Regions from separate parts of the Anaerobacillus sp. 63XJN7_5_ISO-PGPR-S23-430 genome, predicted to be linked through region 1. Evidence: riboswitches for the same ligand, from Rfam matches in the RefSeq annotation. Region 1 holds a riboswitch; each other region holds the start of a gene.
What was found. A riboswitch is a leader RNA that binds a small molecule or an ion and turns the genes downstream of it on or off. The one in region 1 is predicted to bind S-adenosylmethionine.

Region 1 (8,091 bases):
TTCATTCATGCGAAAATCGCTCCTTTTACATGTAGGATTGCTTACCTCATGATTTAGATCGCTTTTATATACTCCCTTGTAGGGAATAAGACTCATCTGTAATACTATCCCATTGTAGCAACTTTAGAGAGCTATTGACAAGAAATAATCATTGAGCAGATGTTTGGTCATAAGTTGGTATCCTATATTCTTTCCCAATTTGTATAAGAGTTGGATGAATTTTATTTAATGTTTCAAAATCGTGAACGACCGTTTCAATCGGAACCGGTATTGAGCCGTTCGCTTTTTCTACTAAAGAAAGAACAGTATCGCCAGCATTTATTTTATAAACCACATAGGGAGAGTTTTTTTCAGGTGACCCCACTTCGACTGCTTCTGATACTTCTGAAATAGCTCTGTTATTTGTAAGAGTTCCTGTTGTTAAATCATAATAAGTTGTATGAAGGACAAGCAGAAATAGGGAACTTAACAATAGTTTTCGCATCTCTCGCAACTCCTTCAGAATGATTTCCTTTGTACTACGATATGCTTGTCCTTCCATGATATGACAGATTTCCTAGTGAATTATCTTTTCTTTCGATCGAGTGTCGAGTAGAATACTAAGAGATGGGGAGATTAACTGAGTTACTCTTCATTAGAGCATCACGTTAAAAGGAGACAAAAAACATGCTTAAAAAAGGATTGCCGTTTTTATTGTCGATGGTGTTAATGATGTCTATTATTCCTATGGTGGCACAAGCGGATGCGAGCGTCGGGGATGTCATCGTTACACTTGGTGAAGATCTATCTGAAGAGCAAAAACAGAAGCTAGTTGATGAAATGGAAGCTCCGGAAAATGCAATGACGGTAACGGTATCAAATGAAGAAGAGCATAAATATCTTGGGAATTATATAAGTAAAGCGCTAATCGGTACCCGCGCCTTATCTTCTTCTTCCATAACCATTGGTGAAAAAGATGCTGGTTTAAGCGTTGACACAAAAAATATTAATTGGGTAACAGATGAAATGTACGCAAATGCTTTAATAACAGCTGGAGTAAAAGATGCTGATGTTTATGTGACAGCACCAATGGAGGTTTCAGGTACGGCTGCATTAACTGGTTTAATCAAAGCTTATGAGTTAAGCACAGATGAAGTGATACCTGAGGAGCAAAAACAAGTAGCAAATGAAGAGCTTGTCACTACTGCAAAATTGAGCGATAGTATTGGCGCAGATAAAGCAACAGAGCTAATGACTAAGATTAAGGATGAAATTGCTACAAACCCACCTGAGACGGAAGATGATTTAAGAACAGTTATTAAACAAATTGCTAACGATTCAGGTATTGAATTGACTCAAGATGAGTTGGATGGTCTTGTTGCACTGTTTAATCGAATGAAAAATCTTGATATTGATTGGGATCAAATGAAGAGTCAGTTGCAGAACGCGAGAGAAAACCTGGACGAGTTTTTAAATAAAGACGAGACACAGTCATTTATTCAAAAAATCATTGATTTCTTTATTGCGATTATTGATGGAATAAAAGGGGTATTTCAATCGTAAGGTGACAAGTGACTGAAACTTTCTTCCCTTTTGAACGTATAAGAGAAGAAGGAAAAGGAGGGAGCGAGGATGGAGATTCTATCTTTGCCAGCAGTTGGCTTTCTTATCGTTTTACTTAGCGTGCTATTCTTGTTTGCTGAGTTACTTGTCCGTGTAAAAGGTATTTTTGGATTGATCGGAATACTATTGCTCACATTTTATTTTAGTTTCCATCTTACTTCTTTATCATCAATTCTCTGGATGGGACTTGTGTTTGCTGTTGGTTTAGGCTTAGTTATTCTTGATGGGAAATTACTCAATGATGGTACATTTGGTTTGATTGGATTAATTATGATGGTTACAGCCGTAGCCATTCCTTCTCCGACTTTCCTTTATGGCCTTCTCGTTTCTAGTGGTTTTTTAATTGGTACGGCTGCTTCATTCCTGTTTTTGCGTGTTTTCCCCGCACGTTCTATGTGGACGAAAATGACGTTAAAGGATCGGTTAAGCAGTGAAATGGGGTATAATTCCATGAACGCTGAGTATAAGAATTTAGTTGGAGAATCGGCTATGACAATTACTCCATTTCGACCAAGTGGAACAATACAAGTCAATGAGAAAAAGTACAGCGCCATTTCTGTTGGAAGTTGGATCGACAAGGATACGGCAGTAGTTATTACGTCTGTAGATGGTACGCGTATCTTAATAGAAGAGAAAAAAGAAGAAAGTAAACGTCATCCAATCTAAAAATGGTCCCCGAGTCATAGATTCGGGGTTTTTTTCATATTCTTTTCTAATCCCTTTATCCCGATCTCTAAACTAGGGTTGACATATTGTTAGATAATAGTTAAGATTTAGAAAATAACTTATCAAGAGAGACCGAGGGACTGGCCCGTTGACGTCCAGCAACCTGCCTGATTGGCAAGGTGCTACTTCCAGCAAAATGGAGTCCATTTTGGAAGATAAGGTGAATTAAGGTAACCTGATCTGTCTTTCCAATTTGGGAAGGCTTTTTTCATTTATAAGCTTCTCCTCATGATTATTACGACTAAGGGAGGTTGCATGATGGGAACGAAAGACCAGAATTTTTCAGACGTTGCTGTACGTATAGAACGAATGCTAAGTTCGTTAAAATTTGGGTCAATTACGCTTGTTGTTCAAGATGGGAAAGTTGTTCAACTTGAAAGAAAAGAAAAAGAACGACTTTAATATTGGCGCTGACTAGAGAAACTAGAGGCGGTTCTAACCCTAAAGGTTAGAACCGCCTCTTTTTTTAAACTTTTAAATATATTTCCTTGATCGGAATTGGGAGGGTTAGAAATGAATTGGTTCTATAATAATTGGTCGGGTAAGGAACCTGAATTCGACGTTGAATCAGAAACGAAAGGGGCTCTTGAAGTTCTGGAGTGGGCGTATCAAATATACCAAGATGATATTGTATATGCTTGTAGTTTCGGTGTTGAGGGTGTCGTTCTAATTGATTTGATTTCCCGGGTAAACCAGAACGCGAAGATTGTTTTTCTGGATACAGGTCTCCATTTTGATGAGACTTATGAGCTAATTAATAAAGTGAAAGCTAAATATCCATCTCTAAATATTAAGTTAAAGCAACCAAAGGAGTCGGTCGAAGAACAGGCATTAAGTAAAGGGGATGCTCTATGGGAGCGAGACCCGGGACAGTGCTGCAACTTGAGGAAAATCATACCATTGCATGAAGAATTAGATCATGTAAGTGCATGGATCTCAGGTTTAAGGAGAGAGCAGTCGCCACTCAGACAAAAGACAAATTATTTCAATAGAGATGATAAGTTTCAGTCGATTAAGGTTTGTCCACTTATTCATTGGACATGGAAAGATGTTTGGAGGTACGTGTACGAAAAGGATTTACCATACAATCCTCTTCATGATAAAGGGTACCCAAGTATAGGATGTGCGGTATGCACTGAAAGAGTATTGGAAGGTAGTGATTCTAGAGCTGGGAGATGGGCAAATCAGGAAAAAACGGAATGCGGCTTGCATTTTGATTCAGCACCAAATCGGTGACGGTCATGACAACCCTAGTTATTACAGTGGCTCTCTTTTTTGCTATGAATATTGGGGCTAGTGGAGCTGCGGCATCGATGGGAGTGGCTTACGGGGCTGGAGCGATTAAAAGAAGAAGCGTAGCACTGAGTGTTTGTGCGATTGGGATTGTTGGTGGTGCCACATTAGGTGGAGGTAATGTTATTAAAACAATGGGGAGTGGCATTATACCTTCTTCCGTACTCAGTCTAAAGGTTATCTTGATTATTTTTATTTCAGCTACAACAGCGCTCTTTCTAGCAAATATGATGGGGATTCCATTATCAACAAGTGAAGTTACTGTGGGCGCAGTGGTAGGAGTTGGTATTGCTTACCGTGCTTTGTACTTTCAGAATGTGATGTTCATTATGTTGTTGTGGATCGTTATACCGGTTATTGCTTTTGCGACAGCTCTCAGCGTTGGGAAAATTTTTGGTCTTTTAAAACAAAGAATCAATCTTACTTCAAAGTGGCAAAAGCCACTCACCATTTTTTTAATTGTAGCCGGTTTTCTAGAAGCCTTTTCAGCGGGAATGAATAACGTCGCAAATGCGATTGGACCGCTAGTTGGAGCGGGAGTTTTATCCCTTTCTCACGGCGCATTTTTTGGGGGAGCTTTTGTTGCTTTAGGTGCTTTAGTTTTTGGTAAACGTGTCATTGAAACGAATGGTTATCGCATCACAAAATTTTCACTTGGTGAAGGTTGTGCTATATCAGGTACGAGCGCTGGACTTGTGATTGGAGCTTCCTTATTTGGGATTCCGGTGCCGCTTACCCAGATTACCACCTCATCGATCATTGGTATCGGAACTGCTAAAGATGGATTTCAGCTTTGGCAGAAAGATGTCATTACGCGAATGATTAAAGTTTGGGCAGTTTCACCGGTTTTTTCTTTAGTTATTTCTTATAGTATGATCAAACTTTTTTTAGAAAGTGATTTATATACATTAATTGCAATTGGCAGCGTTATTCTAGCGACGCTTGGGTCAGGAAGTTTAATTCGATCGATTCGCTCTCAAAAGAGAACATTACAAGACGAAGGAAGCTTATAATAAATTCAATTTGGAGGGATTAAGATGGCAACAATTAACGCGCATGGAGGAACATTGATTAACCGTTACAAACCTAATACTGAAATTGATGGGATTATTCAAGAAATTGAGTTAGACGCTACTGCGTTAAGTGATCTGGAATTAATCGGAACAGGAGCGTATAGTCCGTTAACTGGTTTTCTTAATGAAAATGAGTATACGTCAGTCGTTCATCACCTCAAATTAGAAAGTGGGTTGCCATGGAGCATTCCTATTACGTTGCCAGTTACGCACGAACGAGCTGCTGAGATCGCAATTGGTGATAAAGTGAAGTTAACTAATAATGGGACTGTGTACGGCACAATAGAAGTGGAATCCAAATATACTCCTGATAAGGGAGTGGAGGGGCGCCACGTGTATTTAACAGAGGACAGTGAACATCCAGGAGTGAAAAAAGTTTACGATAGACCAGATGTTTACATTGGTGGACCAATTACGCTTATTAAAAGAACCGAAAAAGGCAAGTTTGACCGCTATCATTATGATCCATCTGAAACAAGAGAGTATTTTGAACGTCAGGGCTGGAAGAAAGTTGTAGGATTTCAAACAAGAAATCCGGTTCATCGAGCGCACGAGTATATTCAAAAGACCGCACTTGAAACAGTGGATGGCTTGTTCTTGAATCCTCTTGTAGGTGAAACCAAATCAGATGATATACCAGCAGAAATTCGAATGGAAAGTTATGAAGTTCTACTTAAGAACTATTACCCTGAAGATCGTGTGCACCTTGGTGTCTTTCCTGCTGCTATGCGCTATGCAGGGCCAAGAGAGGCAATCTTTCATGCGCTTGTTCGAAAAAACTTTGGATGCACACATTTTATTGTGGGGAGAGATCATGCCGGAGTAGGTGATTACTATGGCACTTATGATGCCCAGAGAATCTTTAGTCAATTTACAAGCGAGGAATTAGGAATTACACCACTCTTTTTTGAACACAGTTTCTACTGCGAGAAGTGCGATAGCATGGCTTCGGCCAAAACGTGCCCTCATGGAAAAGAACATCACGTCATTTTATCAGGTACTAAAGTACGTGCCCTTTTACGAAATGGGGAGCAGCCTCCAGCAACATTCAGTCGTCCTGAGGTAGTGGAGGTATTAATTAAAGGGATGAGTGAGAAGACAGTGAACGCATAAGGGGGAGATTTGAGATGACAGTGAACAATAACTTAACCTGGCACGATACAGTGATAACAAAAGAAATGAGGCAGCAGAGGAATCAGCATAAAAGTGCAGTACTCTTCTTTACAGGTTTGTCTGGTTCCGGGAAATCAACGCTGGCAAATGATGTTTCAAGGAAGCTTCATGAATTAAACGTCCAAAGTTATGTACTAGACGGAGATAATATCCGTCAGGGTTTAAATAAGGATCTTGGTTTTCGAGAAGAAGATCGCAAGGAAAATATTAGACGTATTGGGGAGGTGTCTAAACTACTAGTTGATAGCGGTCAATTCGCAATCACTGCATTTATTTCCCCGTTCAATAGTGATAGACAAGTAGTACGTGAACTTCTGCAACAAGGTGAATTTATTGAGGTATATGTGAAATGTCCAATAAATGAGTGTGAGAGTCGAGATCTTAAAGGATTATACAAAAAAGCTCGTAGTGGCGAGATTCCTCACTTCACAGGCGTATCATCTCCTTACGAAGAACCGATCAATCCCGAAATCACCATTGATACCTATAACGACTCAAGAGAAGAATGTGCTGATAAAGTGATGTCCTATTTAGTAAAGCAAGGGTTGATTATAAATCAATAACTTTTGATCTTAAGTGATTTTTAAGAATAAAATCATCTCGTGGAGGAGGAAATCAGATGGGGAAAGTTTATCTAGTTGGCGCAGGACCAGGAGACATCGACTTAATTACAGTGAAAGGCGTAAAGTGTATTGAGCAGGCAGATGTGATCCTCTATGATCGCTTAATCAATCAAGACCTTCTCGATTACGCAAAAGAAGGAGTCGAGTTAATTTACTGCGGTAAGTTACCTGATTACCACACGCTAAAACAGGAAACCATAAATCGTTTTCTCGTAAAGCATGCACTTAAAGGGAAAGTGGTCACAAGGTTAAAAGGAGGAGACCCTTTTGTTTATGGTCGAGGTGGTGAAGAAGCCGAAGTCCTTTCAAACCATGGAATCCCCTTTGAAATCGTTCCAGGAATTACTTCTGGTATTGCTGCCCCTATGTATGCAGGCATTCCAGTAACACATCGTGAACTAAGTTCAACATTTGCATTTGTAACTGGTCATCGTAAAGAAGGCGAAGAAGAAGAATTACGCTGGGAGAGTCTCGCCAAAGGTATAGATACACTCGCCATTTATATGGGAGTGAAAAATCTACCTTATATTTGCTCGATGCTTCGAAAATATGGAAGAAATAAAGAAACTCCTGTTGCGCTTGTTCACTGGGGAACAACACAAACGCAACAAACGGTAACGGGTACCCTTGAGACAATAACAGAAGATGTAAAGAAAGCAGGAGTGCAAAACCCAAGCATGATTATCGTGGGTGAAGTGGTAAACCTAAGGTCGAAACTGAATTGGTTTGAGAAAATGTCACGAGATGAACAAAGCACTAAGTCGGTCGTTAGCGCCTTATAGGAGGTGGTGGATAGTGAAAGCCGTTCTATATATATGTCACGGTAGTCGCGTGAAAGAAGGAAGAAATCAAGCGGTAGAATTTGTTGAGAAGTGTAAAAAAGAACTTGGGTATCCAATACAAGAGACATGTTTTCTTGAGCTTTCGAAGCCCGATATTTATCAAGGTATATCAACATGTGTACAACAAGGTGCGAAAGAAATTGTGGTAGTACCCGTCTTATTACTTGCAGCAACTCATGTAAAGAAGGACATTCCGAACGAAGTAGAGCGCGTCTCTGGAGAATTTCCATCGATAACTGTTCACATGGGATGTCCTTTAGGAGTACACGATAAGTTGATCTCTATTATAGAAGAAAGAGTTAGGGAGACAGGAGTTTCCATTCAACAAGATGCAAGTGCTCTACTTGTAGGGAGAGGAAGTAGTGATCCTGATATAATAAGAGATTTAGATCGAATCGCAAGGCGAATCCTTGAAAAGATGAGATTTAAAAAGGTCTCTGTGTGCTATCTTGCAGCTGCAACTCCAACCTTTGATGAAGGAATTAAACACGCTAAAAACGGCACTAATAGTCAGGTCTTTGTCATTCCTTATCTTTTATTTACAGGTGTTCTAATGAGAGAAATGGAACATAAAATAAGTAGGTTAGATGGAGATGGTCCAGATTTCTATCTTTGTCATTACCTCGGCTACCATGAATTTTTGAAAGATGTATTGAAAGAAAGAGTAATAGAAGCATATGAGATGGAGGTAAAGGTATGAGGGAATATCCGGTTACCCTTAACCTGGTAGGAAAAAAAGTTGTCATTGTTGGAGGGGGG
Region 2 (8,091 bases), 380 kb from region 1:
CTTGCTTTGAAACGAGAAATTCCCCAACAATAACGCCGACCCACGATAAACCCACATTTACTTTCAAGGTAGAGATAATCGCTGGAAAGGAAGATGGCAGGATTACTTCAAAGAAGATCTGGCGCTTATTACCACCAAATGAGCGAATAACTTTGATGAAGTTTGGTTCAACAGTATGAAATGCGTGGTAGATCACAAGAGTAGTAATAATAACGGAAATAGAAGCACCCATCGTAATAATGGAGATATAACCTGGACCAAGCGCAACTATGATGATCGGGCCAAGAGCTACTTTAGGCATGGAATTCAATACAACAAGATACGGATCTGAGATTCTAGAAGCCTTGCGTGACCACCATAGAATTGCCGCGAACACGGTCCCAAGTACTGTTCCAAGAAGAAATCCTGCAATTGTTTCAAGCAACGTTACACCAGTGTGTAACAGTAATGACCCATCTGTTACTTTAGTTATAAAGAGAGAAGCAATTTTAGAGGGGTAGCTAAATAATAATGGATCGATCCATGTGAACCTTCCTGCTATTTCCCATAAAGTAAGAAATGCAAAGAGAATACACACTTGAAAACCCAATATTTCATTTCTTTCCCTTTTCAATTCTCTTAGATAATGTTGATGCTTTTGTTTAAGTTGGAGATGGTTCAAGAGAATCAAGCTCCTTCCATATCAGCTGGAAATTCTCAGGGAAAGCAGAATCATTCCTAGCTTCAAAAGGAAGTAATTCTTTAAGGGAAGCTGGGACTTGAAAAGTTCTCGCGATTTTCCCGGGACGAGGCGATAAGAGGATGATGCGGTCTGACATCGCAATCGCTTCTCCAATATCATGAGTCACCAGCAAGGCGGTTTTTCGATGCTTCTTTAATGTTTTAAACACGAGGTCTTCGAGTTTTAATTTTGTTTGATAATCAAGTGCAGAGAAAGGCTCATCTAATAACAGTAGATCAGGATCTGTTGCAAGTGTGCGAACGAGAGCTACGCGTTGACGCATTCCACCTGAAAGCTGATCAGGATAGGCCGAGCGGACATCGCTTAACCCCATGCTATCCAATAATTCCAATGTTTGTTCTTTTTTATCCGCTGTCAACTTGTTTAGAAGCTTTAATCCTATAAAACAATTTTCTTCAATTGTTTTCCAAGGAAACAAGTAATCCTGTTGAAGCATATAGCCCATTCGTTCGCCGGGAGATTTTATAATTTTATTTTGTAGAGAAACGCTCCCTTCAGTAGGTTTTACTAATCCTGAAATGATCGACAACAGAGTAGATTTCCCGCATCCACTAGGCCCAAGGAGGGAAACGAATTCTCCTTCTTCAATAGCGAAAGAGAGGTTGGAAATCGCTTCTTTGGCAGCGTTTTTCGTTAAATACACATGTGAAATAGCGTTGAGTTGAAGGAAAGACATTATTTTCCCTCCTATTTTTGCGCTTTTTCGGCATAGCTATTATCTACTAATTTGCTATGATCAACGCGTTTTGGGAGTTCTCCTGCTTCATCCATAATATTTTGTAAGTTATCCCATTCTTCTTGATCCAGTGATGGGTTTGTAGCGAATGAATGCTGGCTTTTGTAACGATCTACTACAGTTGTAATGAGTTCAAGATCGGTATCCTGAAAGAAGGGTTCAATTGACTTTGCAATTTCTGCAGAAGAATGAGTATCTACCCACAGTTGAGCCTCATAAAGTGCTTTTGTAAAACGCTCTGCTACATCAGCATTTTTACTCAAATAACTTTCTTTTGCCATAAATCCTGTATATGGAATTTTCCCTGATTCTTTTCCAAATGAAGCTACAATGTGTCCAACCCCTTGTTCTTCAAAGACACTTGCTGTTGGCTCGAATAACTGAACGTAATCGCCAGTTCCAGAAGCGAATGCGCTTGAAATGTTTGCGAAATCAATATTTTGAATAAGGTCCAAATCGTTTTGTGGATCAATTCCTTTCTGTTTCAGCACGTATTCACCAGCCATTTGTGGCATACCACCTTTACGTTGGCCAAGGAATGTACTTCCCTTCAAATCTTCCCATTCAAAATGATCGACTTTTTCTCTTGATACAAGGAACGTACCGTCTGTTTGTGTAAGTTGAGCAAAGTTTATGACAGGGTCATCAGTGCCTTGTGCATAGACATAAATGGACGTCTCTGATCCTACAAGGGCGACATCAGCTCCGTTAGATAGTAGAGTGGTCATTGTTTTATCTCCGCCCCAAGTAGTCGTTAATTCGACATCAATGCCATGCTTCTCAAAAATACCCTCTGAGAGTGCCACGTATTGTGGTGCATAGAAAATCGAGCGTGTAACCTCAGCTACTCTTACCTGATCGTTTCCACTATTTGTACCACACGCCGAAAGAATAAGAAGAAATACACTTGTGTATATACAAAACGTTATAAACCAGCTTCTTTTCATTATCTATCCTCCACATTTGTCACATGAGGTAGGCTCATGTTTTAGATACTATAGCCTATGTATTTTAAAACAATTGGTGTTTTGAATAGGTAAATTAATGGAGGTAGATAGAAAGAGGAGGATGCGCGAAGTGAAGGTGAATGAGTCTTCAAATAAAAAAAGCACCCGTTAAGGTGCTTTTTTCAATGAGACTAAACATTTGGGCCTGCTTGTTTGATTTCGTCAGCTACATTTGAGAATTTGTCGAAGTTCTTCACAAACTTAGTAGCGAGATCTTTTGCTTTCTCATCATATTTCTCTTGATCTTCCCATGTTTGTTTTGGCTGCAATACTTCTGCTGGAACACCTGGACAATGAGAAGGAATATGCAATCCGAAAATAGGGTCTGTTACTGTTTCGATACGATCAAGTTCTCCATTTAAAGCCGCCTGGATCATCGCTCTAGTATATGAAAGCTTCATGCGCTCTCCGACACCATAACCGCCCCCAGACCATCCGGTATTTACGAGGAAGACTTGAACATCATGCTCCATAATTTTCTCGCCGAGCATTTCTGCATAGCGATGGGCAGGTAATGGCAAGAACGGTGCACCAAAGCATGTAGAGAAAGTGGCTTCTGGTGAAGTGACGCCTCTTTCTGTTCCGGCTAACTTGCTCGTGTAACCTGATAGGAAATGAAACATGGCTTGTTCCTTGGTCAGTTTGCTAATTGGAGGAAGGACGCCAAATGCATCTGCCGTTAAGAAAATAATCGTGTTGGGATGTCCGGCAACGCTAGGAATTGCAATATTAGGTATGGCGTCAATCGGATAGGCAGCGCGAGTATTTTCAGTTAGACTAGTGTTATCGTAGTCAGGTTCACGCGAGCCGTTATCCATCATAACGTTCTCAAGAACCGTTCCAAAGCGAATTGCATCCCAGATTTCAGGTTCTTTTTCTTTTGATAAGTTGATGCACTTAGCGTAGCATCCACCTTCAATATTAAAGACACCATTCATAGACCATCCGTGTTCATCATCACCGATAAGAGATCGATGAGCATCTGCTGAGAGCGTTGTCTTTCCAGTTCCAGATAAACCGAAAAATAGAGCAACATCCCCCTCTTTACCTACGTTAGCAGAGCAGTGCATTGAAAGAATATTTCGCTCTGGTAATAAGTAGTTCATAACGGTGAAAATAGACTTTTTAATTTCTCCAGCATATTCTGTTCCACCAATTAAGACGGTTCGTTTCTCAAAGGAGATAATAATAAATGTTTCTGAATTTGTGCCATCCACTTCTGGATCAGCTTGAAAACCAGGTGCAGAAATGACAGTGAATTCAGCGTCATGTTCTTTTAACTCTGATTCATTCGGACGGATGAACAGCTGGTGGGCGAAAAGGTTATGCCAGGCATATTCATTAATAACCTGAATGGGTAGTCTTGATGACTGGTCAGCACCAGCAAATCCTTTAAACACATAAAGTCCCTTTTTCTCACCGAGATAGTTCAACACCTTTGTGTAAAGGTTTTCAAAACTTTTTTCGGAAATAGGTTGGTTTGTTTCCCAGTTCACTTTGTTCTTTACGGAATCTTCCTTTACAATGAACTTGTCCCCAGGAGAACGTCCTGTATATTTTCCGGTTTCTACGCGAAGAGCTCCTGTAGCTGATAGTTGCCCTTCGTTTTTAAATAGTGAATGTTCAACCAGTTCAGACACTGATAAATTCACATGTGGATTATTCTTATTTAATATCGCATCCAATAACGGTGAGGAGAAGGAAGCTGTTTTCATACGTTAAACCCATCCTTTTTTAAAGATTTCGTTGATTGACTTGTTTAACTCAAAAATAGTATAACACATTCATTCAATTATTCTATACTAATCTATGTATTTTTTGCATAAAAAGTGAAAAATGGGTGAATGACTATTTCTTTAGGTTGAAATCCTGTCGCCATTATATAGGAAGTGATTATTTTATGGCTAAAGGATTAGGGTAGTGGTTCGGTCGCTTCGCCCTTGAATTCGAACACAAAGCCCGTGTTCTTTTCGGAGGGCTCCAGCGCTTGTCGAAGCTAAACGGGCGCTTCCGCTTTTCTTCATTGACACATCCTTTCATGTGCGTTATTATATGTCGAGAATGGATACTCTTATCCCGAGCAGGCGGAGGGACAGGCCCGATGAAGCTCAGCAACCAACTCCTATACAACAGGATTAAGGTGCTAACCTGCAAGACGATAGTCTTGGAAGATAAGAGGCGAAAGGCATGAGATATCAGCTCCTTTTCCCTCTGATTGTAGGGAAGGGCTTTTTTAATGTCGTTGAGATTGATGACGCTATAAAAAAAGGTAAGACGATAAGAAATTGAATTCGTTCTCTCGTTTCGGCACAGGGTAATAGGGAAATGAGTACCGTATCCATTACAACATAATTAGATAGGATCCAATCCTTAAGGAGGTACTTGAGTGAGTAATCGTCGTTTGTTTACTTCTGAGTCAGTAACAGAGGGGCATCCTGATAAAATTTCAGATCAGATTTCCGATGCCATTCTGGATGATATTCTTGCGCATGATCCAAATGCGCGCGTTGCCTGTGAAACTACAGTAACAACTGGTCTTGTTCTAGTTTCCGGTGAAATTACAACATCACACTATGTTGATATTCCGAAAGTGGTTCGTGAGACGATTCAAACGATCGGCTATACACGTGCGAAATACGGATTTGATGCTGAAACATGTGCTGTTCTTTCATCTATTGATGAACAGTCTGCAGACATCGCTGCAGGTGTAAACGTTGCTCTTGAAGCACGTGAAGGTACGATGTCAGATGATGAAATCGATGCAATTGGTGCAGGTGACCAGGGGCTTATGTTTGGTTACGCTTGTAATGAAACAGCGGAATTAATGCCGCTTCCGATTTCTCTTGCGCATAAACTAGCGCGTCGTTTGAGTGAAGTAAGAAAAGAAGAAATTCTTCCTTATCTTCGTCCTGATGGTAAAACACAAGTAACAGTGGAATACGATGAAGCTGGTAAGCCGGTTCGCGTTGATACCATTGTTGTTTCTACACAGCATCATCCTGAAATTTCACTTGAACAAATTCAACGTAACATCAAAGAACACGTTGTGAAGCCGGTTGTTCCTGCTGAATTAATTGATGAAGAAACAAAATACTTCATCAACCCAACAGGACGCTTTGTTATCGGTGGACCGCAGGGTGACGCAGGTTTAACAGGAAGAAAAATCATTGTTGATACTTACGGCGGTTATGCGCGTCACGGTGGCGGTGCTTTCTCAGGTAAGGATGCTACGAAAGTAGACCGTTCTGCGGCATATGCTGCTCGTTATGTTGCTAAGAACCTTGTGGCAGCGGGTCTAACAGATCGTTGTGAAGTTCAACTTGCTTACGCTATTGGGGTTGCTCAGCCAGTATCAATTGCTATTGATACATTTGGCACAGGAAAAGTGTCTGAGGAAAGTCTTGTAGAGCTAGTAAGAGAGAACTTCGATCTTCGTCCAGCAGGCATTATAAAGATGCTTGATCTTAGACGTCCCATTTATAAGCAAACAGCTGCGTATGGACATTTTGGACGTACTGATATTGACCTTCCATGGGAACAAACAGATCGTGCAGAATCCCTTAAACAGGGTGCCGGAATTTAATTAATTTCTAAGAAGCCAAAAATATTTTGGCTTCTTTTTTTTGCTCTATCATCCTTTTTGACATCCGTTATATTGTATTGAATTATCATAAAATAGATGGGTGTTGTGATAAAATGGAAGAAAAAATGGAGGAGTGTAATGTGTGAATACTAGTATATTCGGAGAAACCGTGACCGATGTGAATGAACTAAAAGACATGGCAGGAATACCGAGTAAATTGGCTGCAAACAAAGTCATATCTTTTCTTGATAAACACTGTAAAGAGTTCATATGCCGTACACCATTTATTACGATTGCCACCCAATCAAGTACGGGTGGTGATGTTTCGCCAAGAGGCGATGCACCGGGGTTTATTCAGGTTCTAGATGATCATCATTTATTGATACCGGAAAGACCGGGAAATAAACGAATGGACTCATTGATCAATTTATTAGAAAACCCAAATATCGGTTTGCTGCTGATGATTCCCGGCCGAGAAGAAGCGTTGCGTATTAATGGGAAGGCCTTGATTGTAAAAGATAAAACGCTGCTAGAGCAGTGTGAATATAAGGGGAAAACGCCTTTGTTAAGTATTGGAGTAGAAGTAAAGGAATGCTACATTCATTGTGCCAAAGCCTTTAAACGATCATATCTTTTTGAACCTGAACGATGGCCGAGTACTGAGGGGCTCGCCCCAGCTGCCAGAATGCTATCTGATCATGCAAAAATAGGCGAAGAAAAAGTGATTGAATCGTTGAAAGAAAGTTACACTAAACGTCTTTATTGAACAGAAATCGAGCCCAAACCTTTGTGTATGTTTGGTTGAACAATGGAGCAGTAAATGAGATCATACGTATTTGCTATTTTTCGCATTTCATCTAGCGCGTACAAGTTGTGACCATGTGTTGCGAAGATAGAAGGTGCAGTTAAGCCGATTTCGTTAATCCCAAATACAGTAAGAATCATTTTTTTCTCCTTTCTAAGCATATCGAGCTAATCTTTTAATTCCAATTGTTTTCTCATAATCCTCTACTAATCGTCCGAAGATCGCATCCCATGATTGAGTAAGTGCATAACGACGTCCTTCATAACCCATCATTCTCCGTTCGGTATCATCTGATAAGAGACGATTGATAGCGTAGATATATTCGTCTTCTTTATACGGAGAGCAGAAAAGACCGTTTCTTTCTCCAGTGACAACGTCGGATAACCCTCCAGCATTTGCAGCGATAACAGGGGTCCCGGAGGCAAGTGACTCCAATGCGACATTTCCAAATGTTTCAGTAGCTGATGGAAAGATGAAAAGATCTGAAGTAGCGTATAGCTCTGCTAATTCTTTCCCTTCTCTATAACCGGTGAAAGTGACGTTGTTAGGGACGTTTTCTTGAATATGAGGGAGAGCTGGTCCATCACCAACAATCAGCCACCTTGTTTGTTGTTTCAGCTGATCTGGTAACTTCCACATGATTTTTTGTAATGTTTCAAGATTTTTTTCTGGAGCGAGTCGACTAACAAATAAAAGAATATACTTCTCCTGAATATTATATCGTTCACGTAGCGAGTGATTTTTTCTAATCGGAGAATAGTGTTCGCAATCGACGCCTCTTCTCCAAAGCTTGAGGTTCTTAAAACCTCTTCCTTTTAATCGATAGCGCGTTTCATTGGAAGGAATAAAGGTAGTGGAAAATGGTTGATGAAACCAGGTTAAGTATTTCCACATAAAAGGAGAGAACCATTCAAGGTGGTAATGCTTTAAATAGTCATCAAAATTAGTGTGGTATGAAGCAACCATAGGTATGTTATTTTTCTTTCCGTAATGTAGTCCGCACATGCCGATATTAAAAGGTGTCGCGACATGAAGAAGGTCTGGTTGAAAATCTTTAAGTTGGTTGCGGATAAGACTTACGTTAGGAAGGGCAATGCGACATTCGGGATAAAGGAAAAACTTCATACTGGTAAAGCGGTGAATATTACTTGAGAAAAGGTCATCATCTTTCTGACAGTTAGGAGCAAAAAGCATATAATTAACCTGCTGACGGTCCAT
Region 3 (8,091 bases), 2.0 Mb from region 1:
ATTTGATATTGCTTTTGGCAATCCAGAAAAGAATTTCTCTAAAGTTGAAGAGCTTGTTTCTAAGGCGGTGAGTGACAAACCAGATATCATCGTTTTACCAGAATTGTGGTCCACAGGTTATGATTTATCTCGTCTTGATGAAATTGGAGATACTGATGCAGAAAAGTCGATTGCTTTTCTATCTCGCCTCGCCAAAAAAAACGACGTAAATATTGTCGGGGGCTCCATCGCTAAGCATCATAACGGCGAAGTAACGAACACCATGCTTGTGTTCAATCGAGATGGGCAGCTCGTTCATGAGTATAGCAAAGCGCACCTGTTTCGTTTAATGAATGAAGAGAAATTCCTCGTTTCTGGAAATGAAAAAAGTCATTTTACACTTGAAGAACTCCCATGTGCCGGGTTCATTTGTTATGATATTCGCTTTCCTGAGTGGCTTCGCCTTCATGCAGTTGAAGGTGCCCAAGTATTGTTCGTACCAGCAGAATGGCCAAAGCAACGCACCGATCATTGGCGAGCATTACTTATCAGTCGCGCGATTGAAAATCAGTGCTACGTGATTGCTTGTAATCGTGTCGGGGAAGATCCTGATAATACGTTTGGAGGACACTCATTGATCATTGATCCGTGGGGAACAATTATCGCAGAAGCAGGAGAAGAAGAGGTTATTTTAACAGGTTCTATTGACGAAGAGGAAATGTCATCAATCCGGAGTCGCATTCCTATCTTTGAAGATCGACGTCCAGATATTTATAAATAATATTCAAAATATTATTGACAAACATGTTCCTTTCTATGTAACATACATTTCAAGCGAAAAAATTGTAAAATAATTTCATAAACTTTCTCTTATCAAGAGCAGGCTGAGGGATTTGGCCCTATGACGCCCAGCAACCGACCTATTTTAAAGTCCAGATGAATCGATGACTTAAATGGCACGGTGCTACTTCCAACAGGATGATATTCATTCTGGAAGATAAGAGGTGTGAAGTATCTCTGTCTTCAAGCCTCTTTCTTCGGAAAGAGGCTTTTTTTATGCCGAAATTCCGATCTTCATGCAATACAACAACCATAAATAGTTGAAAGGGGAATTTTACATGGGTATTCAGATCACTTCAGGGTACACACCGTTTACAAGCGAAACAGTTGTGCAATTTTTAGAGCATCACGAGCTTTTGGATCGCACCGCTCCTGTTCATGTAAAGGAAATTGGCGATGGCAATTTAAATTATGTCTTTCATGTTCAACACAAGAAAACAGGACAATCCTGGATCGTCAAACAAGCCTTGCCTTATGCCAAAGTAGTTGGCGAATCCTGGCCGCTTACACTTGATCGGTCCAGAATTGAAAGCGAGGCGCTCAAGCAAGCTCACTCGCTCGTTCCTGACTTTTCTCCAATCGTTTATTTGCATGACTCTGAAAAAGCCGCAACGGTTATGGAAGATTTATCAACGCACACTATTTTACGCAAAGGACTTATTGAAGGACGTATATATCCTGAACTTGCAAGAAACGTCGGTACCTACCTCGCTCATACGCTCTTTTTCACTTCTGACTACGGTCTTGGTTCGGCAAATAAGAAAGAGCTTGCCAAACGGTTTAGTAATCCAGACTTATGTGGCATAACAGAAACCCTCGTATTTTCAGATCCTTTCTATAATGCCGAAAGCAATGCCTTTACAGAAGAGCTTCGAGCAGATGTTGAATCGCTCTGGGAAGATGACGATTTCCTCACTGAAGTGGCCTCCCTCAAACACTCTTTTTTAACAAAAGGAGAAGCTTTGATACATGGGGACTTACATACAGGTAGCCTGTTTGTTACGGAAAGCTCAACCAAAATAATCGATCCAGAATTTGCTTTCTATGGGCCAGCTGGTTTTGATGTCGGTGCTTTTATCGCCAATATTGCGCTTAGTATCCTGTCGCAGGAGGCCCATAGATCAGAAGAAGAGAAAGAAGGATACCTCGCTTATTTATTTGGCGTCACTACCGAGGTTTGGAACGTATTTGAATCTACTTTCCGATCATTATGGGACGACCATCTCTCAGAAGATAATCGTTATTCGAGAGGATACCTAGACGCTCTTCTACAATCTATTTTTGTCGATAGCATTGGATTTTCCGGCTGTAAAATCATCCGAAGAACGATTGGACTTGCTCATGTAGAAGAGATCGAGACGATCAGTGATCCAAGAGTAAAACTCGCTGTGGAAAAAAAGGCGCTTACCCTTGGAAAAAAACTTATTTTAGACCGAAAAAGCATCACTTCGATTGAACAATACATTAAAGCAATCAAGGAGGTCATTTAAATGACTGTTATCTCATCACTCCAGTGGAAAGGTGATCATCTCTTACTCCTCGATCAACGGCATCTTCCACAACAAGAGATCTACCTTAAGCAAACGGCAATCGAGGATGTCTGGAATAGCATTTCTGCCCTTGTGGTCCGCGGAGCACCAGCCATTGGAATCGCCGCAGCGTATGGTCTTGTTCTTTGGAGTCAGCATGTTCAAACAAACGAAGCAACAGCGTTCAAGACAGCGCTAGTCAACCAAGGAAAATATCTTGCCTCCTCTCGTCCCACTGCAGTTAATCTCTCTTGGGCGATCGATCGCATCATCCGAGCTAGCTTTTCCTTACCAACAGTTCAAAAAATGAAAGAAGCGATTCTGCACGAAGCACTTACTATCCATAAAGAGGATGAACTTGTCTGTCAGCGTATTGGAGAACATGGTCTGAAGCTATTAAATGATGGGGATACCATCCTCACACACTGCAATGCAGGTGGGATCGCAACAGCAAAATACGGGACTGCTCTTGCGCCTCTCCATCTGGCAAAGGAAAACGGTCTCTCCATCTCTGCAATTGCGACGGAAACCAGACCAGTTCTACAGGGTGCTCGATTAACCGCATGGGAGCTTGAGCGTGCTGGTATTGACGTTACGCTTATTACAGACAGTATGGTAGCTCACGTATTAAAAACAAAGAAAATCGCTGCAGTAATTGTTGGTGCTGATCGGATTGCTGCAAATGGTGATACAGCTAATAAGATTGGTACGCTCGGCCTTGCCCATATCGCAAAAGCATACAACGTTCCTTTTTATGTTGCTGCACCCATCTCAACAATTGACTACTCGATCCCTGACGGAGAAGCGATTCCGATTGAGGAGCGAGACACGAAAGAAGTCACGCACTATAAAGGTGAACGTGTTGCAGCTGAAAACATTGGTGTATTTAATCCTGCTTTTGATGTGACGCCAAATGAATTACTTAACGGAATCATTACGGAGCACGGTATCGTTCGAACACCGTCTGCTGAAAACCTTGCTCATCTTGCTTTCCCACACGCTAAAAACACGGAGGTACATTCATGAAACGCTTAGGACTTATTTTATCCATTCTTCTTCTCGTCGTGCTTGCAGCTTGTACGAGTGAGCAAGATGCCGTAAGTGCACCAGAAGCAAGCAATACGGAATCAAGTGAGGCAACTACGAACACGGGTGAAGAAACGTCTAAAGTTTCTTCAGACATTCCAAAAGAAGTTCAAAAACCTATCAAAATAGCAGCGATTATGCAAGCATCCCTCGGTACATTTTCTTCCCAGTACGTAAAAGGAGTTGAAGATCAGGTTGAAAAATTTGGCGGAAGCGTTCAAGTTTATAATGCTGATAATGACCTTTCCAAAATGGCTACACACCTTGATACAGCCATCAACCAAAAAGTCGATGCGATCTTAATTGATCATGGCCGAGCAGATGCACTCGAAGCTGGAGTGAAAAAAGCCGTTGATAAAGGCATACCTGTCGTTGTGTTTGATAGCGATATTAACGTGCCAGGTGTAACAGTTATTGATCAAGATGATTATAGTCTTGCATGGAATACATTAAAAACGCTTGCTCAAGATTTAAATGGTGAAGGAAATATTGTCTATGTGTGGGTAGGAGGATTTGCGCCCATGGAGCGACGAAATGCGATTTATGAGGCCTTCCAGGAGCGCTATCCAGAAATCAATGAAATCGCTAAGTTCGGGACCGCGAGTGCTAATACAGCTCTTGATACCCAAACCCAAATGGAAACTATTCTAAAGCAATATCCAAACAAAGGAGATATTGATGCTGTATTTGCCCCATGGGATGAATTTGCGAAAGGCGCTACTCGTGCCATTGAGCAAGCTGGTCGAGAAGAAATCAAAGTTTATGGCATCGACATGAGTGACGAAGATCTCCAAATGATGCAAAAGGATAATAGCCCATGGCTTTCATCTGCCGCTACTGATCCGGCGGAAGTAGGACGTGTTCAAGTACGTTTTGCTTATCAGAAAATTGCTGGAGAAGAAACGCCTGAGATTTTCTCACTTGATCCGCATCTAGTAAAACAATCTGATTTACCAGACGAAACCATTTCAATGAGTGAATTAGGCAATTACGTCGATGACTGGGGCTCTTCTGACGCAGCTATTTCTCCGTGGATGGAGAAATTAACGCAACAGGATGATAGCAAATGAGTGAGTTATACATTCAAAACATTTCTAAATCATTCGGAAATATCCCTGTATTAAAAAACGTCTCCCTAACGATTCGTTCAGGCGAAGTGCACGCCCTGCTCGGTACGAATGGAGCTGGTAAAAGCACGCTTATGAAAATGGTTTGTGGAGACTATGAACGAGACAGCGGTTCTATTTTACTTAACGGAGAACCTCTACCGATTCATACACCTTCCGATGCAAAAAAAGCTGGCATCGGAATGGTTGTACAAGAAGTCGATACGGCTTTGTTTCCTACCCTATCCGTTTCTGAAAATATTTGGGCTGACTCAATGAATAAATCTCCTTTCAAACGCTATTCTTCTAACAAAGAACGGCAACGAACAAGAGATTTACTTAACTCTCTCGGTATTACTTTAACACCTGATAAACTGGCTTGCGAATGCTCGCTGTCAGAGAAACAAATGATCTTAATTGCTCGAGCAATGGCACAGGAGACGCAATATTTGATCCTGGATGAACCAACTGCTCCACTTAGTGTAGAGGAAACAAAGCTATTATTTCATCTTATTAACAAACTGAAGAAGAAAGGCGTGGGGATGATTTACATTTCTCACCGCATGCCAGAAATAGAAGAAATAAGCGACCGTTTTACGATTTTACGAGACGGCAAAGTTCATCTTTCCGCTGAAACAAAAACTGTTTCAGCGGATGAGATCATTTCCAGTATGGTTGGATCAACCCTTAGAAAAAAAGAACCCCGTCAAACAAAGAGCACGAGTCATGCTTTAATGCGGGCTGAGAATCTCTTTATACCCGAAACTGGAAAAACAGTGAATTTCTTATTGAATCATGGAGAAATCATTGGTGTCGCAGGACTTGTAGGTGCAGGAAAATCGGAAACGGCATTAACCCTCTTTGGAGCAACAAAGCATACAAGAGGATGTGTTCACATTAACAACCAAACATACCGCTTTCGCTCTCCAGCTGACGCGATTAAAGCCGGGATTTGTCTTGTACCAGAAGAGCGAAGAAAATCGGGTATTCTACTCGATTTCTCATTATCAGAAAACCTAACGCTCCCTTCTCTACGGCGTCATTCACTCAGAGGATTCCTTAATCGAAAAAAAGAGGAAAATTATTCATCCAGGCAAATAACTCAGCTCGGCATTAAAGCAGCTTCACCTAAAGAACCGATCCATCATCTCAGTGGGGGAAATCAACAGAAAGCAGCTATCGGAAAATGGTTATACGATGATCAGAAAGTATTTCTCTTTGATGAACCAACAAAAGGCATTGATGTGAAAGCCAAAGCAGAAGTGATAGCTCTAATAAAAGAGCTTGCCGATCAAGGGAAAGGGGTTATATATTTTTCCAGCGAAATCGAAGAGCTTCTTGATCTATCAGATAGAATCCTTGTCATGTACGATGGCGAAATTACTGCCACGCTCACAGGTGAAGAGATGACAGAGGAAGCCATTATGCAAGCAGCTACAGGAGGTAGGAAGATTGAAATCAGCAGCTGAACTCGTACAAACACAAAATCAAAGAGGGATCGCCTCACCATTCAAGGATAAAGTGATCAGCTTTTTCGTCAAATATGGTACGTTACTCGTCATCGTTGGACTTATTCTCATCTTCACTATTCTTAACGATCGCTTTCTTACTTACAGTAACTTTGCGGATATCCTTCGCTCCATTTCAATTGTGACACTCGTTGCACTCGGTGTTACCTTTACATTAATTGTTGGAGGTTTTGACTTATCTGTTGGCTCAACCGTTAGTCTCGCTACTGTTGCGAGCGCATCTGCCTTAGTCTGGTATCGGCAAGAACTTCTCGTCGCTCTACTCATTCCTATTCTGATCGGGGTATTGATTGGCTTAATAAATGCCTTCATAACAATTAAAATAAGAATCCCTGATCTTCTTGCAACGCTAGCCGTTATGTATATCGTGAATGGGATTCAACTAACTTATACGAAAGGTTTTTCCATTTACAACAATATGCCTATGAGTGACGGGACAACCGCCCCAGGCAAATTCATTCCATCTTTTCTTTTTATTGGCCAGGGTGAAATCGCGGGCGTTCCTTTTCCAGCGATTTTTATGATTGTTTGCGTCATTCTCGTTCACCTTTTTCTCACTTATACACGAGCGGGAAGATTACTCTACATGACAGGCAGTAATCGAGAAGCTGCAAGATTATCAGGTGTTGCGGTTCAACGATATCGTACGCTCGCCTACGTACTTAGCGGACTGTTTGCCGGAATTGCTGGAATTGTTCTTGCTTCAAGAATTGGAACTGGTCAGGTTTCTGCCGGTGCACCTTTACTTATGGACGGCGTTGCCGCAGCATTGATTGGTTATTCTGTACTTGGTTCCGGAAAACCAAATGCATTCGGTACGTTCATTGGAGCTGTCTTAATTGGAATTCTATTAAATGGGCTAACAATGTTGAATGTTCCTTATTATGCTCAAGATATTATTAAAGGCACGATTCTGATTGGTGCCCTAGCATTCACGTTTTATCAAAACAAACGAGAAATTAAAATGTAAAAAAAGCGATGCCATGTGCATCGCCTTTTTTAATAACTGCCAATCATGAGGCTTAGGTTTCAATTCATTGAAGGAAAACACCCCATTTAACTGATCTACCAATCCGCTGGAGGATTTCCTATAGGAGGACTCGTTTGACCAGAGAAATAATGCTCATGCTTTTCTTTTGATATCGTTTCACCGCTAAACGTATGATAATGACCACCACCAGGTAATGTAATCGGCGGACTAGATCGAACGCTATAACGGTGTTGGTGACCCTGATCCATTACCGTAATCCCTTCAATACGGTGAACATGTTGATCAAACGAAGTCCCATTTACAGGCAAACTAAAACCTATCATACTTAAATGGTGATGATTGTATCGGTTTTCGATGCTCCCACGAAAATAATGAGAGTGAGCTTCAGGTAAAGCAACTCCTTTAGACACACTATTCTCTCCCTTCCTTATAACAGGCATAACACACCTTTATCATAATCCATTCAAATTGATTCAAACTCTCCTTTAGCATGAACTTGATATATGAAATCAAAGGAAAAATGAATCCATGAGCGAATACATTACATAGATGGATTTCTAAATCCAAATCAGAAAGAGGTGACCTATGGCTTCTTCATTTCAAATTTATGGACACCGCGGTTCATCAGGTACGCACCCTGAGAATACACTCCTTTCATTCCAGGCTGCTCATAGAGCTGGTGCTCACGGAATCGAACTCGACGTTCAATTAACTAAAGATCTTGTCCCTGTTGTTATTCATGATGAACGAGTTGAGCGAACAACGAATGGCATCGGTTTTGTAAAAGACTTTCTTTACGAAGATCTTATCCGATTAGACGCTGGCCAAACATTCTCCAACCGCTTTCAGGGAACGTCGATCCCTTCATTAAAAGACGTGTTGGAATGGGTGTCTTCCACTTCTTTACTCTTAAACATTGAACTGAAGAATGGCGTTTTTCCGTATAATAGTCTAGAAGATCGCGTCCTGGATCTTCTTACTTACTATAAGCTTTGCGACCGAACCATTCTGTCATCCTTCAATCATTATAG

Region 2: it holds a riboswitch for S-adenosylmethionine, as region 1 does, so the genes downstream of both, metK (methionine adenosyltransferase) here and AC0VYJ_RS14545 (YezD family protein) in region 1, are expected to answer to the same signal.
Region 3: it holds a riboswitch for S-adenosylmethionine, as region 1 does, so the genes downstream of both, mtnK (S-methyl-5-thioribose kinase) here and AC0VYJ_RS14545 (YezD family protein) in region 1, are expected to answer to the same signal.

Annotation. Positions count from the first base shown of each region.
Region 1 covers NZ_CM149686.1:2,747,624-2,755,714, reverse strand. The annotation lists gene ispG (flavodoxin-dependent (E)-4-hydroxy-3-methylbut-2-enyl-diphosphate synthase) at 1-9, opposite strand, end outside; gene AC0VYJ_RS14560 (hypothetical protein) at 149-484, opposite strand; gene AC0VYJ_RS14555 (DUF1002 domain-containing protein) at 667-1,542, shown strand; gene AC0VYJ_RS14550 (NfeD family protein) at 1,612-2,268, shown strand; SAM riboswitch class I at 2,385-2,490, shown strand; gene AC0VYJ_RS14545 (YezD family protein) at 2,587-2,730, shown strand; gene AC0VYJ_RS14540 (phosphoadenylyl-sulfate reductase) at 2,842-3,564, shown strand; gene AC0VYJ_RS14535 (inorganic phosphate transporter) at 3,570-4,634, shown strand; gene sat (sulfate adenylyltransferase) at 4,659-5,807, shown strand; gene cysC (adenylyl-sulfate kinase) at 5,822-6,430, shown strand; gene cobA (uroporphyrinogen-III C-methyltransferase) at 6,487-7,272, shown strand; gene AC0VYJ_RS14515 (sirohydrochlorin chelatase) at 7,286-8,032, shown strand; gene AC0VYJ_RS14510 (NAD(P)-dependent oxidoreductase) at 8,029-8,091, shown strand, end outside.
Region 2 covers NZ_CM149686.1:3,128,789-3,136,879, reverse strand. The annotation lists gene AC0VYJ_RS16490 (ABC transporter permease) at 1-661, opposite strand, end outside; gene AC0VYJ_RS16485 (ABC transporter ATP-binding protein) at 642-1,418, opposite strand; gene AC0VYJ_RS16480 (ABC transporter substrate-binding protein) at 1,430-2,425, opposite strand; gene pckA (phosphoenolpyruvate carboxykinase (ATP)) at 2,617-4,200, opposite strand; SAM riboswitch class I at 4,554-4,663, shown strand; gene metK (methionine adenosyltransferase) at 4,872-6,068, shown strand; gene AC0VYJ_RS16465 (MSMEG_1061 family FMN-dependent PPOX-type flavoprotein) at 6,211-6,834, shown strand; gene AC0VYJ_RS16460 (hypothetical protein) at 6,828-7,013, opposite strand; gene AC0VYJ_RS16455 (glycosyltransferase family 4 protein) at 7,027-8,091, opposite strand, start outside.
Region 3 covers NZ_CM149686.1:754,353-762,443, reverse strand. The annotation lists gene AC0VYJ_RS04145 (carbon-nitrogen family hydrolase) at 1-760, shown strand, start outside; SAM riboswitch class I at 847-983, shown strand; gene mtnK (S-methyl-5-thioribose kinase) at 1,098-2,309, shown strand; gene mtnA (S-methyl-5-thioribose-1-phosphate isomerase) at 2,310-3,374, shown strand; gene AC0VYJ_RS04130 (sugar ABC transporter substrate-binding protein) at 3,371-4,504, shown strand; gene AC0VYJ_RS04125 (sugar ABC transporter ATP-binding protein) at 4,501-6,009, shown strand; gene AC0VYJ_RS04120 (ABC transporter permease) at 6,065-7,039, shown strand; gene AC0VYJ_RS04115 (YmaF family protein) at 7,135-7,470, opposite strand; gene AC0VYJ_RS04110 (glycerophosphodiester phosphodiesterase) at 7,646-8,091, shown strand, end outside.